2 regions of the Staphylococcus simiae genome follow, and region 1 is predicted to be linked to the other one. Evidence: riboswitches for the same ligand, from Rfam matches in the RefSeq annotation. Region 1 holds a riboswitch; the other holds the start of a gene.
What was found. A riboswitch is a leader RNA that binds a small molecule or an ion and turns the genes downstream of it on or off. The one in region 1 is predicted to bind S-adenosylmethionine.
Positions count from the first base shown of each region.

Region 2: it holds a riboswitch for S-adenosylmethionine, as region 1 does, so the genes downstream of both, J3R86_RS11555 (MetQ/NlpA family ABC transporter substrate-binding protein) here and metK (methionine adenosyltransferase) in region 1, are expected to answer to the same signal.

Region 1 is NZ_CP071589.1:1,780,200-1,789,149, forward strand. It holds gene J3R86_RS08005 (fluoride efflux transporter FluC) at 1-154, shown strand, start outside; gene J3R86_RS08010 (aldo/keto reductase) at 324-1,157, opposite strand; gene J3R86_RS08015 (NERD domain-containing protein) at 1,277-2,185, opposite strand; gene metK (methionine adenosyltransferase) at 2,304-3,500, opposite strand; SAM riboswitch class I at 3,604-3,714, opposite strand; gene pckA (phosphoenolpyruvate carboxykinase (ATP)) at 3,869-5,461, shown strand; gene J3R86_RS08030 (alpha/beta hydrolase family protein) at 5,627-6,385, opposite strand; gene ytkD (RNA deprotection pyrophosphohydrolase) at 6,390-6,869, opposite strand; gene yidD (membrane protein insertion efficiency factor YidD) at 6,929-7,180, shown strand; gene menC (o-succinylbenzoate synthase) at 7,177-8,175, opposite strand; gene menE (o-succinylbenzoate--CoA ligase) at 8,165-8,950, opposite strand, start outside.
Region 2 is NZ_CP071589.1:2,487,223-2,496,172, reverse strand. It holds gene J3R86_RS11580 (PadR family transcriptional regulator) at 1-377, shown strand, start outside; gene J3R86_RS11575 (fructose bisphosphate aldolase) at 501-1,391, opposite strand; gene J3R86_RS12250 (hypothetical protein) at 1,530-1,661, shown strand; gene J3R86_RS11570 (hypothetical protein) at 1,819-2,775, shown strand; gene J3R86_RS11565 (hypothetical protein) at 2,808-3,242, opposite strand; gene J3R86_RS11560 (FAD-dependent oxidoreductase) at 3,543-4,904, opposite strand; SAM riboswitch class I at 5,217-5,326, shown strand; gene J3R86_RS11555 (MetQ/NlpA family ABC transporter substrate-binding protein) at 5,425-6,243, shown strand; gene J3R86_RS11550 (aspartate aminotransferase family protein) at 6,453-7,790, shown strand; gene J3R86_RS11545 (APC family permease) at 8,233-8,950, opposite strand, start outside.

The sequences.
Region 1 (8,950 bases):
AGGCTTTTTAGGTGGATTAACAACATTTTCTACTCTATCAAAAGAGCTAGTTGAAATGTTAACAACTAAATTTAATATATCGCACTTCGTTACTTATTCCTTACTACAATTCGTAGTAGGCTTTATCGCTTGCTATATTGGTTACCATATTTAAACATACTTCAATTACATCGTTTTATGTTGATTAATAAATACAATTTAGTAGCGTTATAATAGTCGTTTACTACATTGTTAATCAATTCAATCATCATAATAAAGACTTCATTCAACATGGATACACAGTTGTATCAGCTGAATGAAGTCTTTTTTTCATTTATATTTATTCACCCTTCAAATATTTTTGGGTCAGGACCTATTCTTTGATCTTTGTTTAAATTATCAATTTGTGTCATTTCATCATTAGTTAATTCGAAATCAAAAACATTAATATTTTCAATAATACGATTAGGTGTCACTGATTTAGGGATAGTTACTATACCATGCTGTACATTCCATCTAATAATGATTTGAGCTGCTGATTGTCGATGTCTTTGAGCAATTTGTTGAATCGTATCGTCACATAATATTTGAGCATTCATCAATGGTGACCAAGATTCCATTACTATATGTTGCGCTTCTAAATAATGTCTTAATTTATGTTGATTTAAATAAGGATGACATTCCACTTGATTAATCACTGGCTTAAATGAAACTTGCGCAAGTAAAGCTTCTAAATGTTCTGTCTCAAAATTACTGACACCTATATTTTTCAACTGACTATTTTTATATAAATCTTCCATACCTTTCCAAGTATTTATCATTACTGCTTCGTTCGTTCCTGGCCAATGCATTAAATATAAATCTAAATAATCTAAACCTAAGCGATCTAAACTTGCTTGGTATGCTGGCTGTACATTCTCTCTACCAAAATCTTCAAAATACAATTTTGAAGTAATAAATAAATCTTCTCTTTTTAAGCCTGTTGATTCTAAAGCTAGACGTATCCCTTCTCCGACTTTTTCTTCGTTACCATATACTTTTGCTGTATCAATACTACGATATCCCTCTTCAATGGCAAATTTAACTGCTTCTTTACAATCATCATTATTTTCAACTCGAAACGTACCTAAACCAACTTGAGGAATGCTATTACCATTGTAAAATTTTTTATATTGCATTATTGTCGCCTCACTTTTATCTATTTATGCCTATCATAACAAAGCTAGCACTGAAGTGTTAGCTCAAAATAAAAAAACTGAGATAATGACATTATTTAGTCACTATCTCAGTGTTGTTATTAATTAAATGATTCAATTTTATCCATAATATTTTGTAAATCATCAACGTTATATTGAATACGACCGTGGAAAACAAACTTATTAAAGAATTCATCAAGTTGTTCTTTCCCTACTAATACTTTAACAGTAGCATTTTGGTTGTAATTTGAAATTGTAACGTCGCCATCATTCTTAGGGTTAAAATATAATATAGATGTTGGTGTATATTTTGTACCTAATTCTTTTTGTAAATCTTCAGCTAATTGTTTAATTGACTCAAGTTTATCTGAATAATTAACAAATGATAATGATTTTTGGTCATCATTTTGATCCATAATAATAGTCTGTGGTCTAGATGAATCTAAATCTAATGTATTAAATACTTGTTCCATCGGAGGTAAATCTTTAAATTGACCACCACTAATACCATTATAGACATGACCTTTTAATAATTGTGAATCAATAATATATAGACCCGTACGAGTTAATACTAAATGACTGATACGTTCAATATCATTGAATTTGTTACTTGGTAAAAAGATATTTGCCATAATATGCATATCTTCAGGTCTAATACGCTTTTCTTTAACTAATCTTTCACGTATACCAATTAGTCTCATATCAGTAACATATTCACTATGATTTTTAGAGAATAATTTTAACGCATCAATTTCACGGTCTTTCGTACTGACCATTTCATTATAATCTTCTTGTTGTTTTGTTATTGTTTTCTTATTTTCAATACGTTCTTTTTCTAGTTGTTCTTCGTGAGTCTTTTTAATATTTTGTTCTTTTTGCTCATATTTTTCTTCAGTTTGTCGTTTAACTTTCTTTTTACTACCTAATGCTACTAAATAAAGTACAAAGAAAATCAAAGCAATAACAACTGCAGCAATTAATCCAATAACAATTGGTGAAGAGAAATCCATCACAATAACGCTCCTTTTCAAATGTGTCAATATGATAATTATAAAGGATAAAGTAAAGATTTTCGATACATAATATCATTATATACCGAAAATCTTATATATTTTATCTCATTATTTATTATTGTTGTACTGCATCTTTAAGTTCGTTAACTTTATCTAATTTTTCCCATGGTAATAAAACATCAGTACGTCCAAAATGGCCATATGCTGCAGTTTGTTTATAGATAGGTTGTTTTAAATCTAACATCTTAATGATGCCAGCCGGTCTTAAATCAAAATGTTTTCTAACTGCTTCAACTAATTGTCCTTCTGACACTTTACCAGTTCCAAAAGTATCAATTGCAATAGAAACAGGCTCAGCAACACCAATTGCATATGCTAGTTGAACTTCACATTGAGCTGCTAGTCCAGCTGCAACAATATTTTTAGCAACATAACGTGCAGCATAAGCAGCTGAACGGTCTACTTTTGTTGGATCCTTACCACTGAAACAACCACCACCATGACGTGCATAACCACCGTATGTATCTACGATAATTTTACGCCCTGTTAATCCAGCATCACCTTGTGGTCCACCAATTACAAAACGACCAGTTGGGTTGATATAAAATTTAGTTTGCTCATCTAATAAATTCTCAGGTACAGTTGGATAAATAACTTGTGTTTTAATATCTTGTTGAATTTGTTCTAATGTCACATCTTCTGAATGTTGAGTTGACACAACAATTGTATCGATACGCACTGGATGATCTTGTTCGTCGTATTCAACAGTCACTTGAACTTTACCATCAGGACGTAAATAATCTAGTATATGGTCTTTTCTAACATCAGATAAACGTTTTGCTAATTTATGTGATAAATCAATAGCTAAAGGCATATAAGAATCTGTTTCATTTGTAGCAAATCCAAACATTAATCCTTGGTCACCCGCACCTGTTGCTTCAATTTCTTCTTCTGAATTATTATCACGATATTCTAATGCTTGATCTACACCTTGTGCGATATCTGGTGATTGTTCATCGATTGCCGTTAAAATTGCCATTGTTTCATAATCGTAGCCATATTTAGCTCTAGTGTAACCAATGTCTTTAATTGTTTCTCTTACTACTTTTGGAATATCTACATAAGTCGTTGTAGATATTTCTCCAGCTATTAAAGCCATACCTGTAGTTACTGTTGTTTCACATGCCACTCGTGCATTTGGATCATCTTTCAATATCGCATCTAATATAGCATCTGACACTTGATCAGCTATTTTATCTGGATGTCCTTCTGTTACTGACTCTGAAGTAAATAATCGTTTGTTATATAACATAATTTGCTCCTTTTATTTTAAATTACGACAATTCTCTTGTATGAGCTAATTAAAAAGGCCTTCTAACTATTTACATAGAGAGAAGGCCTAATACGTCCATTCGCTCTTATCGTTCAGACCTATATGTCTGCAAACGGTTTGGCACCTTTCTTTTATAAAAAAGAGGTTGCTGGGTTTCATTGGGTCCATGTCCCTCCACCACTCAGGATAAGAGAATCCGTTAAGAATAATAGTACCGAATTACAGAATTAATGTCAATTTTTGGTATAAAAATTTACTATAAAATATTGTAGATTAATTATTTCAATGTGTTATACTATTTAAATGTAAAGGCTTACATTTAAATTATCGCTTTGGAGGGATTTAGGATGTCAGTAGATAGTTACACTGAATCAACTAAAATAGACAACTTATTAAAGAAACCATCTTCACTTTTCCAACTTTCAACAACGCAATTGTATAATAAAATACTGGACAATGATGAAGGTGTACTCACAGAATTAGGCGCTGTTAATGCTAGCACAGGTAAATATACTGGTCGCTCACCTAAAGACAAATTTATTGTCACAGAACCTTCTTATAGAGATAACATTGATTGGGGAACTATTAATCAACCCATTGATGAAGAAACATTCTTAAGTTTATACCATAAAGTGTTAGATTATTTAGATCAAAAAGATGAACTGTATGTCTTTAATGGATACGCAGGTAGTGACAAAGATACCATGTTAAAACTAACAGTCATTAATGAACTGGCTTGGCATAATTTATTTGCTAAAAATATGTTCATTAGACCTGAATCTAAAGAAGAAGCATCAAAAATAAAACCCAATTTCACAATTGTTTCAGCACCACATTTTAAAGCTGATCCAAAAGTTGACGGTACAAATTCAGAGACGTTCGTTATTATTTCTTTCAAACATAAAGTGATTCTAATTGGTGGTACTGAATATGCCGGAGAAATGAAAAAAGGTATCTTCTCTGTTATGAATTATTTATTACCAATGCAAGACATTATGAGCATGCATTGTTCAGCAAATGTCGGAGAAAAAGGCGATGTTGCTTTATTCTTCGGTTTATCAGGTACAGGTAAAACGACTTTATCTGCAGATCCTAAACGTAAATTAATTGGTGATGATGAACACGGTTGGAACAAAAACGGTGTCTTCAATATCGAAGGTGGATGTTACGCTAAAGCTATTCACTTATCAAAGGAAAAAGAACCACAAATTTATAATGCTATTAAATACGGTACAATATTAGAAAATACTGTTGTAGCAGAGGATGGCAGTGTCAATTTCGATGACAATCGTTATACCGAAAATACACGTGCTGCTTATCCAATTAATCATATTGATAATATTGTCGTACCTTCAAAAGCAGCTCATCCTAATACTATTATTTTCTTAACTGCTGATGCATTTGGAGTAATCCCTCCAATTTCTAAATTAAATAAAAAGCAAGCTATGTACCATTTCTTAAGTGGCTTCACATCTAAGTTAGCTGGTACTGAACGTGGTGTTACTGAACCAGAACCTTCCTTCTCAACTTGTTTTGGTGCACCATTCTTACCATTACATCCAACAGTTTATGCAGATTTATTAGGAGAATTGATTGATCAACATGATGTAGATGTTTACTTAGTTAATACAGGATGGACTGGCGGAAAATACGGAGTTGGTCGTCGTATTAGTCTACACTATACACGTCAAATGGTTAACCAAGCTATTTCTGGCAAATTAAAACATGCAGAATATACTAAAGATAGTACATTTGGATTAAGCATTCCCGTTGAAATTGAAGATGTACCAAAAACAATCTTAAATCCTATTAATGCATGGAGTGATCCTGACAAATATAAAGCTCAAGCTCAAGATTTAATTCAACGTTTCGAAAATAATTTTGAAAAGTTTGGGAAAGAAGTAGAACATATTGCTTCTCAAGGTGGCTTTAACAAATAACACCTTATCGTCATAAACAATTCGAAGTAATATAACAGACAACAAGCCAAGATTTTCAGTTGAAAATCTTGGCTTATTCATATTCAAAATATAAAAATCGGACTAATAGAAAATAACTAAAACTTTCTATCGGTCGATTTATTATAAAGTCAATTATTTTACTATTTAACGATTCGTAAGTTGATGTGTTTCGACTTTAGTCATAAATGATTTGATATAACTTAATGCTTCTTTTAATGCTGGCGGTCTCGGTACATGTCCTTCATCTTCTTGATAAAAAGTATCATATGTTACTCCTTTAAGAGAGAGTTGTTGCTCTAAGTAATAAGCCTGATGTATCCCAACTTGTTGATCTTTCTCACCATGAACGATTAAAATTGGAGGACTTTGACGATTAAGTAAATGTATAGCATCACGAGCTTCATATTGTACTTTATCTTTTTGAGGATGTCCCACCATTCTTCTTAACATCCCTCTTAAATCTATACGTTCTTCATACATTAAATTAATATCTGATACGCCACCCCAAATAATGTAACTACTCACAGGTAACTCTTGAAAAGTCAATAACCCCTGCAATCCTCCTCTAGAAAATCCTATCATATGGATAAATGCATCTGGATATTTACTATGTAATAAGCGTATGAGTACTGTAACATCATTGAGATCACCACGATAAAATTCATCTTTGCCTTCACTACCATTATTCCCTCTATAGTACGGGCCTATCACTAATGTATCTTTATCTGCAAATTGCATTAGACGCGCTGCTCTAACTCGACCAACTTGACCTTTTCCACCACGTAAATAGACAACAATTCTTTTAATCTCAGTCAACGGTGTCATCATTAATGCTTTGACTTTTAAGTGATCTACAACATAAGTAACTTCATCAAATTGATGATCGAATGATGTCACTGGCATACGTTTAACTTTGATAAAATCCAAGTGCAATCACCCTTTCTAAGCACGTTAATATCGTTTCGTCTTGCAATAAGTAACTTTGTTGCTCCTTACTAATGTCGTTAATATTGTTAAATAATACTGGTCCTGTTGTTTCCATATAGTCATATTTTTCATTAATTTCATTTACATCAATAAAATAGACATCTTTTATAAATGTCTCATCTTCTACAGTTGCAATATGATATTGAGCAATATAATGAAGTGCTTTAACAGTAGCACCTGTTTCTTCATAGAGTTCTCTTTTGACTGCATCTTCACTCGTTTCAAAATCTTCCCTTTTACCACCAGGAAATTCAATACCACGTATTTTATGGTTAGTGAAAAGTAATTGATCATTATAAACTGGAATAGCAAGGACATGATTACCATCTGCCTCATTGATATCTGTCTTATAAGTTAATTCAACTAGTCGCTGATCCTTATCCCAAAACTTCATGGTCATCACATCCTTTCAATATATGTTAAACTGTTGATACATTATTTTCAGTTGGGGGCACTACTATGAAAAAAATATTTTTAGCGCTGATTCATTTTTATCAACGCTTTATTTCGCCACTCACTCCACCTACTTGTCGTTTTTATCCGACATGTTCAGAGTATACTAGAGAAGCCATTCAATATCATGGTGCGTTTAAAGGCTTATATTTAGGCATCAGACGCATATTGAAATGTCATCCTTTACACAAAGGTGGCTTTGATCCAGTTCCATTAAAAAAAGATAAATCGAAACATTCACATCATAACCACGATTAATATGGTTGTAGTCGTGTAATATCAATTTTAGGAGGATGAAATTCAATAGATCCTCCTTTTAATATGCCTGATCCCTCAACAACATCCTGTTTAAAATAATATCCTGTAGGTGTAACATCTCCAGGATAATCTCCATCTTTAGCTAACATGGCTGTAAAATATCTACTCAAACCATATTCATACATACCTCCAATAACCACTTTAACATTTAACTGATGTAGAACTTTAATGATTTGTTGAACTTTATCTATACCACCTAGTCGAAATGGTTTAACTACGACTACATTGATTGGATAACTTGCGACCAATGCTTTAATTTGTTCAATATGACGTGCCTTTTCATCAATAGCAATTGGTGGTAAATCTCGTTGGTCCATATGTTTAAGTTGAGCAATATTTTTAAATGGTTCTTCAATATACAATACTTTATCTTTCAGTTTTAATAACGTCGTAACGTCCGCTGCTGTCAAAGATTCATTAGCATCAACCGCAAGTTGGAATTGAAAATCCAACTGCTTAAGTGTCTCAATATCTTCTAATAGCGCTGGTGACCACTTTAATTTGATTCGTTGCGGTTTTGTTTGTGTCAATTGTTGTAGTTGTAATTTTGTTAATCCACTTACCGTCGCTCCATACGCGACATTAAATTGAGTTAGTTGATGATATTTTTGATACAACGCCATAACGACAGTACTTCTTGCAGCAGGCGCATGTTCTAAAATTTTTAACGTTGCCAACCATGCTTCATACGTTGCGATATGCTGCGACTGAACTGTTGCAAACCAACGTTCAATATCCTTTTTAACAGATTGAATCGTTTCATCATCATACCAGTTTGTTGCGAAAGCATTACACTCTCCAAAGTATGCATGTCCTTCTTCATCAACAAGTTCAATAAATAGACATTGTCGTTGTTCTAACTTTATTTTAGGCGTTATAATTGGTGACTTAAACGGTTCCTCATATAAATAAAAGTTGACATGATTAATTTTCATCATTTACTCCATGCTGTTGTGTCAATTTATTACGTTGTAACTTTCCAGTAGATGTATACGGTAAAGTTGTAACTCTTGCAAAATATTTTGGCACTTTATATTTTGCTAACTTTTGATTAAAAAATGCTGTCAAATCATCTTCTGATATGTCATTTTTAGCTACATAGTATAATTTAGGAACTTGTCCCCAAGTATCATCTGCTACTGGTATACAAACAGCGTCTTCAATATAATCCATCTGTTTCGCTACTGTTTCAATTTGGTATGGATAAATATTTTCTCCTCCACTAATAATTAAATCTTTGCGTCTATCATAAATCATAACGTAGCCATCTTTATCAATTTCTGCAATATCCCCGGTTTTAAAATAACCATCTTCAAAGGTATCGGTTATATCTTGAGGATACAGATAGCCTTGCATCACATTATCCCCTTTAATCAATAATTCACCATGTCCTTGTGCATTAGGATGACTAATTGCCACTTTAACATTATCACTAGGTTTACCCACTGTATCAAAACGTTGACGTAACATATTAGGAGTGGCTGTTAGAAATTGCGAACACGTTTCAGTCATACCGAAAGAATTATAGATGGGAAGTTGATAGCTTAATGCTTGTTGTATTAATGGCTGAGATAACTTTGCACCACCTAATAAAATCTTTTGTAGTGAATACGGCTTAGTTAATCCTTTATCCATCAACCATTTTAATGTTTGTGGCACAAGAGACACATGTGTGATTTGTTCTGAACAAATAATATGTAACACTTGGTC
Region 2 (8,950 bases), 710 kb from region 1:
TCAAAGGATTCTATTCACCAAGCCCAGGATCAGTTTATCCAATTTTACAAATGTTAGAAGATCGTGACTTTGTTTCTATTTCACAACAAGGAAATAAAAAAGTGTATAGTATTACTCAAGAAGGTAAAGATTTCTTGGCAGATAATGTTGATAAAGATGAATTTACGCAACGTTTAGAACAATTTAAACATATGGACTTTGACAAAATGCATGAAGCTCGTGAGCAATTGCAACAAGTCTTTAAATTGATGTTCAAAGCAAGTCAACAAGCAATGAAAGATGATGATCAAAAACAACAATTTGATCACATCATCGATCAAACAACGCAACAACTAAAAGACTTCTTAGGTACAGAAGAAGACCATAAAGAAGTATAATGAATCTACAATATGTTCAGTTAGCAAGATAATTTAAAGGTTATCTTGCTAGCCAATTTATTAGAGAACTAAAAAAAGCACCAGTAAGATATATTTCTTACTGGTGCTTGTGTCATTTATATATTAGTTTTTGTTTACTGATGCATCGTAAATTGAATCAACAGCATCACTTAATGCTTTATTGAATTCAGTTTCTGATTGGCTAGCACGTAAGTCACTAGCTAAGGCACGTGAGAAACTAGCGATTAATAAATCATTGTCTTTCAATAATTTGTTTGCTTCGTCTCTGCTATAGCCACCTGATAATACAACGACACGTACAACATTTGGATGTTCTGCTAAGTCTTTGTATAAGTTTGGTTCAGTTGGGATAGTTAATTTTAACATTACTAATTGATCATCATTTAAGTTGTCTAAGCCTTTTTTAAGTTCAGCTTTTAATACTTTTTCAATTTCAGCTTTATCTTTAGCATTGATATTTACTTCAGGTTCAATAATTGGTACTAAACCTTTAGCGATAATTTTTTTAGCAATATCAAATTGTTGAGCAACAACTTCTTTAATACCTTCTTCATTTAATTCTAAAATGTTAGAACGCATTTTTGTACCGAAAATGTGACGTTTATTAGCACGATCTAATACTTCGTCTAAATTATCGATAGGTTTCATTAATTGAACACCATTTTTTTCTTCAGCTAGACCTTTGTCTACTTTTAAGAAAGGAACGATACCTTTATCAGCTAAGTAATCAGCAGTATATTTACCTTCAACTTCACGATCCATTGTTTGTTCGAAAAGAATAGCACCTAAAATTTTATCAGGTGAAAATGCAGGTGAAGTTACGACACGAGTACGCATATCATGAACAAGTTTGAACATTTCATCTTCTGTATTATATTGATCTTCGTTAACACCATATTCTTTAAGTGCTTTAGGTGTACTACCACCACTTTGGTCTAATGCAGCAATAAAACCTTTACCATGTTTCATTTTTTCTAATTGTTCTTTATTCATATAATTCACTCCTTAACTATATCATCCACTTACAGTATGATGAAAATGCTAGAATTTCTCAAGTTATTAAGCTTGTTTTTAGTGTAAAATGTAAATTAAAATTTTAGTGTTGAGGATTAAAGACACAGGAGGTGGCTAATGGCACATAAAATACTGATTGTAGGGAGTCCAGGTTCAGGAAAATCGACATTAGCAGTTCAATTACATAAAGATTGGAAGGTGACTGTATATCGTCTTGATGATATAAAGCGGATTGATGATTACCAATGAGCGATGACTTAATTGAAGATAAGCCATAAACTCTATTCATACATACCGCAATATAATTTTAAAATAAAAATATGTGTAAAATACATATTTAAGCTATTTTTAAGTAGTTATTAAGTATATAATAAAAGTATTATATAGATCATTAAGGGGATTTTAAATGAAAAAATTAGCAGCAGTCACATTAGGTTTAACAGTTTTACTTGTCGGATGTAATCAAAACAATAATCAGGAATCTTCATCAAATCAAGGTAGTAAAGAACAACATACAGATTCAACTAAGCAAACACAAAACACCAATAAAGATAAAAAACTATCTAATGATGAGCAAAGTAATAATAAACAATCGAATGAAAGCCAGTCTTCAGATCAACAAAGTGGCAAAAGCCAACAAAGTAGTAAGAGTCAACAAGATACTACGTCGGAAGATTATATTGCTAAAGTTTGGTTAACAGGCTTACCTGATTATAGAAATGGTAAAGATACACCTTTTGGCGATTTGAAGTTAGAAAATAGAGACATCTCAGGAGAAGCTATTAATCCAACGTTACCAGAGCATTCTGCGAAATATCCTGATGGTACACAAGTTATTACTGCTTCTGCTAATGCAGCAGGTCATGTTATTTATAAGAATAATAACGATGGCACAATAACGATGTATTTTGCGCCATCTCATTTTCAAGATTTAAGATGGTCGGAAGCTGATTATTCTGAGAAAGAGACGAATAACATTATTAATAACACTAAAACTGTGAAGTTGTATGATGCCAGTGAAAGTGAAATTACACAAGTTAAAAAATACTTCCAAAGTGGACAAACAACTGATAGTGATCAATCAACTAACTCAGATTCTGATAGTGATGATTCATCAACTGATACTTCAAATAATCATCAATCAAGTAAAAAGATTACACGTAGTAATGTTATTGATGCAGTTGAAGACTATGAAGGTCATCTTTTAAATACAGATAAATACACATATAAAGAACCTGAACAAATGGGTGATGGTAAATGGGGATTCTCTTATACAGATAAAAATGGTGATTTAGCGGGTTCATATATTATTGATAGTGATGGCAACGTCACAAAATATGATGAACATGGCGACGAAATATAATAGCAAAAGGAATTAGGGCGAAAATAACGTCTCTAGTTCCTTTTATTTTGCTTTTCAATCATAGAAATAGCCATCATCATTAACCACATAAATAATATATGACATACCACCCACCATAGCCATGCCAACATATTAAATTGAAAAATTGGACGTACAGCTATAACAATAAGTAATGGATATAGTACCAAAAATACGATGAACAAGAAGCCATAACATAATAAATAAAAATGTTGAACATAACGATAAATGAAGACAAATATCACATATATTGATAATCCGAGGGCTAAATGTAGAAGTACTTCAATGATATATGGTGTATCTGCAGGATTAGCAATAAAATCAATATTTAATAATAATTGATTTAGATAAAATCCTTGATTGAAACGATCGATGATTGCCGTACTCAATAGTAATACAAGACTGATAACAATTGCTGCTAAGCTATGATAAAGCCATTTTAAATACATAAAAAATGTCACCTCAATAATATATATATACTCATATTTCCCTAAATGGAGAAAAATATGTCATTATTGATGGCACGACACCTTGAGGGAATGGAACAGATATAAAATTTTTCTTTGCTGGGGTCTTACTCACCCTACAAGACTGACTAGAATTATAAAACGCTAATTTTTCAACACTTTATATTCCAGACAGTTACTGCCAAACGCATCAAATTAAGCATCAAATCCGTTTTATTCCAGGCGCTATAGTTATAAAAAAAGCTGTGAAGAAAAATCTCTTCACAGCTTTTTGTAGTATGTTTAGAATAGCATTTGATCGCTACCGTATGATTGTCCTAGTGCTTGTTGAGCAAGAACATTTAAATAATGCCATGGTCTATCATAATCAGGTTGGAAGAAGAAATCTTGAACTGCAAGCTGTTCTAAAGTAAAGCCAGCTGAAATCGCTACTGACAATGTGTTGATTGCTTGTGTGACATCTTCAGTTGACATCACTTGACCACCTAATATTCGATGACTATCTTTATCAAATATTATTTTCATATGCACTGTAGTATCATCTTGCATAAATTTAGGTCTAATACGTTCTTCAACATATTGTTGTCCTAGATGACCGTCATAATTATCAGCTTCAGTGCCATGTACACCTGTTTGACCAAATTTATAATCAAATAACTGTAGGCCAGATGTACCAGATACACGAGGCATCGTAGCAGATTTACCAACCATATTTAACGCTGCAGTAACACCCTGACGACGTGAATTTGTTGCTAAAGCAATATAGCGATCTTCTTCTATTGGCGCAAATGGTACCATTGTTGCATCGCCACCTGCGTATACATCAGGTGCTGAAGTTTGTTGATGATGATCAATAGTAATAATACCTTTAGTGCCTAAGTCAATTTTATCTTTAAGCCAACTAGTAGCAGGGGCTACACCTACTGCGAATAACACAGTGTCTGCTTGATATTCACCTTTATCAGTAATTACTGTTGTTACATCGCCATTGTCGTTACCAGTAATTTCTTTAACTGATTCACCACCAATAAATTCTAAATGATGTTGTTTTGAATTTTGTTCTAAAATATTTGTGAATTCAGGATCTAAATACGTGCTTAAAATACGCTCAGCAACATCAATAATTTTAGTTTCGATGCCAGCTTTAGCAAATGCTTCAGCAGCTTCGATACCAATATATCCACCGCCTACTACAACTGCTTTTTTAGCATGAGGCATGCGTTGCTTGATTTTATCTGCCCATTCACGACCACGCATAAAGAAGACATTATTATAATCATCAATGCCTGTAATAGGTGGTTTAACAGCACTGCCACCTGGACTTAAAAATAGTTTGTCATAACTAATATTTTCTTTAGTATCATCATGTTCTACGGTGATCGTTTTATTATCTGTATCTAAATCTACAACTGTCGTATTAACGTGAATATTAACACCTTGTTTCTCATAAGAAGCAGTCGTAGCATAATGTAATGAATCTAGTGAAGGTGATACGTCTTCTAAATAACTTTGAATACCACAAGATAAGAACGAAGGTTTATCGCCACTTTCGAAGACTTCTATTTGTGCTTGAGGGTCTTCTTTTAAAAGTGTTTCTATAACCTCATAACCTGCATGTGATGTTCCTACTACAACATATTTCATAATTTGTTACCTCCAATTTTCAATCTATAATAAAATATACCTTTAAATTAAATAGTGATATTAGTTATTTACCACATAAAATATTTATTACACAAAATAATATAGAGAATCTAATAGTTTTCAAAAAAATGTCAAAATTGAATATAAAAAATGATCTGAAATGAAAAGTAAGACAATTCACCAAGTAGTCGAATTAAACTATTATACAGTCTTATCGTAAGTGAACGCGTATTATTATTATCGGAATTTTCAGAATTAATATTGACTTTAAAATGAAGCAGTGATAGGATAAATTCAATTCAATAAATGAGACTCTTATCAAGAGAGGCTGAGGGATGTGCCCTATGAAGCCCAGCAACCGTCTTACCAAAGACATGGTGCTAAATCACAATAAAGTAGCTTACTACTTTTGAAGATGAGAGAAAGAACATGGGCTTTCTCTTAAACAGGAGGAAGCTTTTTTGTTGTATGATAAGTAACTTTCTTTATTGAGTAGTTAACAAGAAAGGTGGGCTTACATATGAAAAAAATAATGGCTATAGTCGTATTAAGTATATTAGTGATAAGTTTAGCTGCTTGTGGTGGTGGCAAATCTTCTGAAGATAAAAAGATAACAGTAGCAGCATCACCAGCACCACATGGAGATGTCTTAAAGTACGCTAAAGAACAAATGAAGAAGAAAGGCTATGACTTAGAAGTTAAAATTGTTAATGATTATAAAGTACCTAATAAATTACTAGATAAAGGAGATGTTGATGCTAATTTCTTTCAGCACGTTCCTTATTTAAAAGCTGAAAAAAGAAGTCACGGTTACGATATAGAAGAAGTAGGTAAAGTATTTACAACACCAATGGGCGTATATAGTAAGAAATATAAAGATATTAGAGACATACCACAAGGTTCAACGATTTATGTCTCTAATAATCCAGCAGAAGAAGGACGCTTTTTATCATTTTTTGTTAATAAAGGATTAATAAAATTAAAACCAGGTGTCAATATAGAAGATGCTAAATTTGAAGACATCAAAGAAAATAAAAAGAAGTTAAAATTTAATCACCAACAAGGTGCTGAGTTTCTTCCAAAGACCTATAATAGTGGGGAAGGTGCAGCAGTAATTATGAACTCTAATTATGCATTGGATAATGGTTTGATACCATCTAAAGATGCGATTGAGCTTGAAGGTGAATCGTCACCATTTGCTAATATCATCGCTGTTAAATCTGGTCATAAAAAGGACGCTAAAATTCAAGCGTTATTGGAGGTCTTACGTTCTAAAGACACACAAAACTACATTAAAAAGACATATGGCAAGGATGTTATTCCTTACCAAGCTAAATAAAGTTAATGTTATCTGGACTGGTGCTACAACACATAAGTCCAGATTTTTTTGTGAAAGTAAGAGTGTAGTATTATTCTATAAGTTATAATTGTCAGAATATATTTACAAATCAGAATTTTATTAGTATATTGAATACTATCATTAATTGAAAAATATGGGGAATTAAAACTAGTTTTTTAATAAACAAGGCAATGGGAGGATGAAGTAATATGAGTAAAGCTTATGATTTAATTGAAGAAGATGAACAATATTTTGCTAAATCAGGTCGTATTAAATATTATCCGCTAGTGATTGATCATGGTTATGGTGCAACATTAGTAGATGTTGAAGGCAAAGAGTATATTGATTTATTAGCAAGTGCAAGTTCTCAAAATGTTGGACATGCACCTAAACAAGTGAGTGAAGCTATTAAAGATCAAGTAGATAAATTTATCCATTATACACCAGCATATATGTATCACGAACCACTAGTTAAATTAGCTAAAAAACTTTGTGACATTACACCAGGTGATTTTGAAAAACGTGTAACATTTGGATTGTCAGGTTCAGATGCAAATGATGGTATTGTCAAATTTGCTAGAGGTTATACTGGTAGACCTTATGTCATTAGCTTTACTAATGCGTATCATGGTTCAACTTTTGGTGCGTTATCAATGTCATCTATTAGCTTAAATATGCGTAAAAACTATGGACCACTATTAAATGGATTCTATCATATCCCTTTTCCAGATAAGTATCGAGGCATGTATGAGCAACAGCAACCAAACACTGTGGAAGAATATTTAGCTCCTTTAAAAGAAATGTTTGCTAAGTATGTACCTGCAGATGAAGTGGCGTGTGTTGTTGTCGAAACAATTCAAGGCGATGGTGGTTTATTAGAACCAGTGCCAGGATATTTTGAAGCATTAGAAAAACTATGTCACGAACATGGTATTTTAATAGCAGTAGATGATATTCAACAAGGATTAGGACGAACAGGAACGTGGAGTTCTGTTGAACATTATAATTTCACGCCAGATTTAATTACATTTGGAAAATCATTAGCAGGTGGATTACCTATGTCTGCACTTGTAGGTCGCAAAGAAATTATGGAAAGTTTAGATGCACCAGCACATTTGTTTACTACAGGCGCCAATCCAGTTAGTTGTGAAGCGGCATTAGCGACATTACAAATGATCGAAGATGAAGAACTATTACAAGCAAGTACGGATAAAGGACATTATGTCAGACAACGCATGGATCAATGGACTAAACGATTTAGTAGCGTCGGGGATGTCAGAGGTGTTGGATTAAGCATTGGCATTGATATTGTGTCAGATAAAGCAAATAAGTCTAGAGACAACGAAGCAGCATTAAAAATCTGCAATTATTGTTTTGAACATGGCATTGTTATTATTGCTGTTGCAGGTAATGTGTTACGTTTCCAACCGCCATTAGTGATATCATATGAACAATTAGATTATGCATTAGATACATTAGAAGATGCCCTTAGTGCATTAGAACATGGAGGCTTAGAAGAATACGATATTTCTGGTCAAGGGTGGTAAGTAGTAAAATAAGAATGACACCGAATGTATTAAATTATTAATTTTAAGCATATGTTAATAATTGGCTAGATTGTATAATATTGAAAAATAAATGTTTTTATAATACAATCAGATATAGGCGCAATCCCTCTCTTTCTATAGTTGTGGTGACTTAAATGATAGGGTATTGTTCCCTTTTTTTTCAAAAAAACGATTGAGGCTAGGACAAAAAGCATTTTACACTTAAAATTAAGCATTTAGCAGTAACTGTCTGGTTTGTGAAATGGTGATTTATCAACATTTCACAAACCTAGTCAGTCTTGCCGGGGTGGGATTACGAAATAATTTCTTTGAAATAATTATTTCTGTCCCACTCCTAACCTAATTTATTATAGAGACAACATAAAAAGCATTTCCACATTGTAAAAACCGTGTGGAAATGCTTTTTATGTTTATCATATTATTATTTTGGTGGTGTATATTCTTTTTCGACATTTTTCTTAGAATGTCTTAAACCATAAGATAAGTAAAGAATAATTCCTACTACAAACCAAATTAACGTATATAATTTAGCTTCAAATCCTAATCCCCAGAATACAAGCAATACTAGAATAAAGGTAACAGCAGGTAACACTGGGTATAATGGTAATTTGAATGCTGGGATAGGCAAGTCTTTACCTTCACGCTTTCTTAAACGATACATAGCAATTGATACAAACATAAATGCAACAAGTGTACCGGCTGAGATTAATTGTGCTAAGAATGCGAATGGGAACATTGAACCAATAACAACACCGATAATTGTTAACACGATTAACGCACGATTTGGTAAATGTTTATTATTTAATTTACCTAACCAAGAAGGTAGTAGACCATCTCGACCAAATGAGTAAAGTAAACGTGAACCAGCTAACATCATACCGATTAGTGCTGTAAACATACCAATAACTGAGATAGCTTGAACAATTGCAGCAATGATGCCATGTCCACTTTGACGTAAAGCCCAACCAACAGGTTCAGCATTGTCAGCATATTCTGAGTAATGGAACATTCCAACTAAGACAAGTGCCACTGCAACGAATAATACAATAGCAATAATTAATGAACCTAAAATACCTCTAGGCATTGTTTTTTGTGGATTGATAGCTTCTGCTGAGTTGGCTGCAATTGAGTCAAAACCG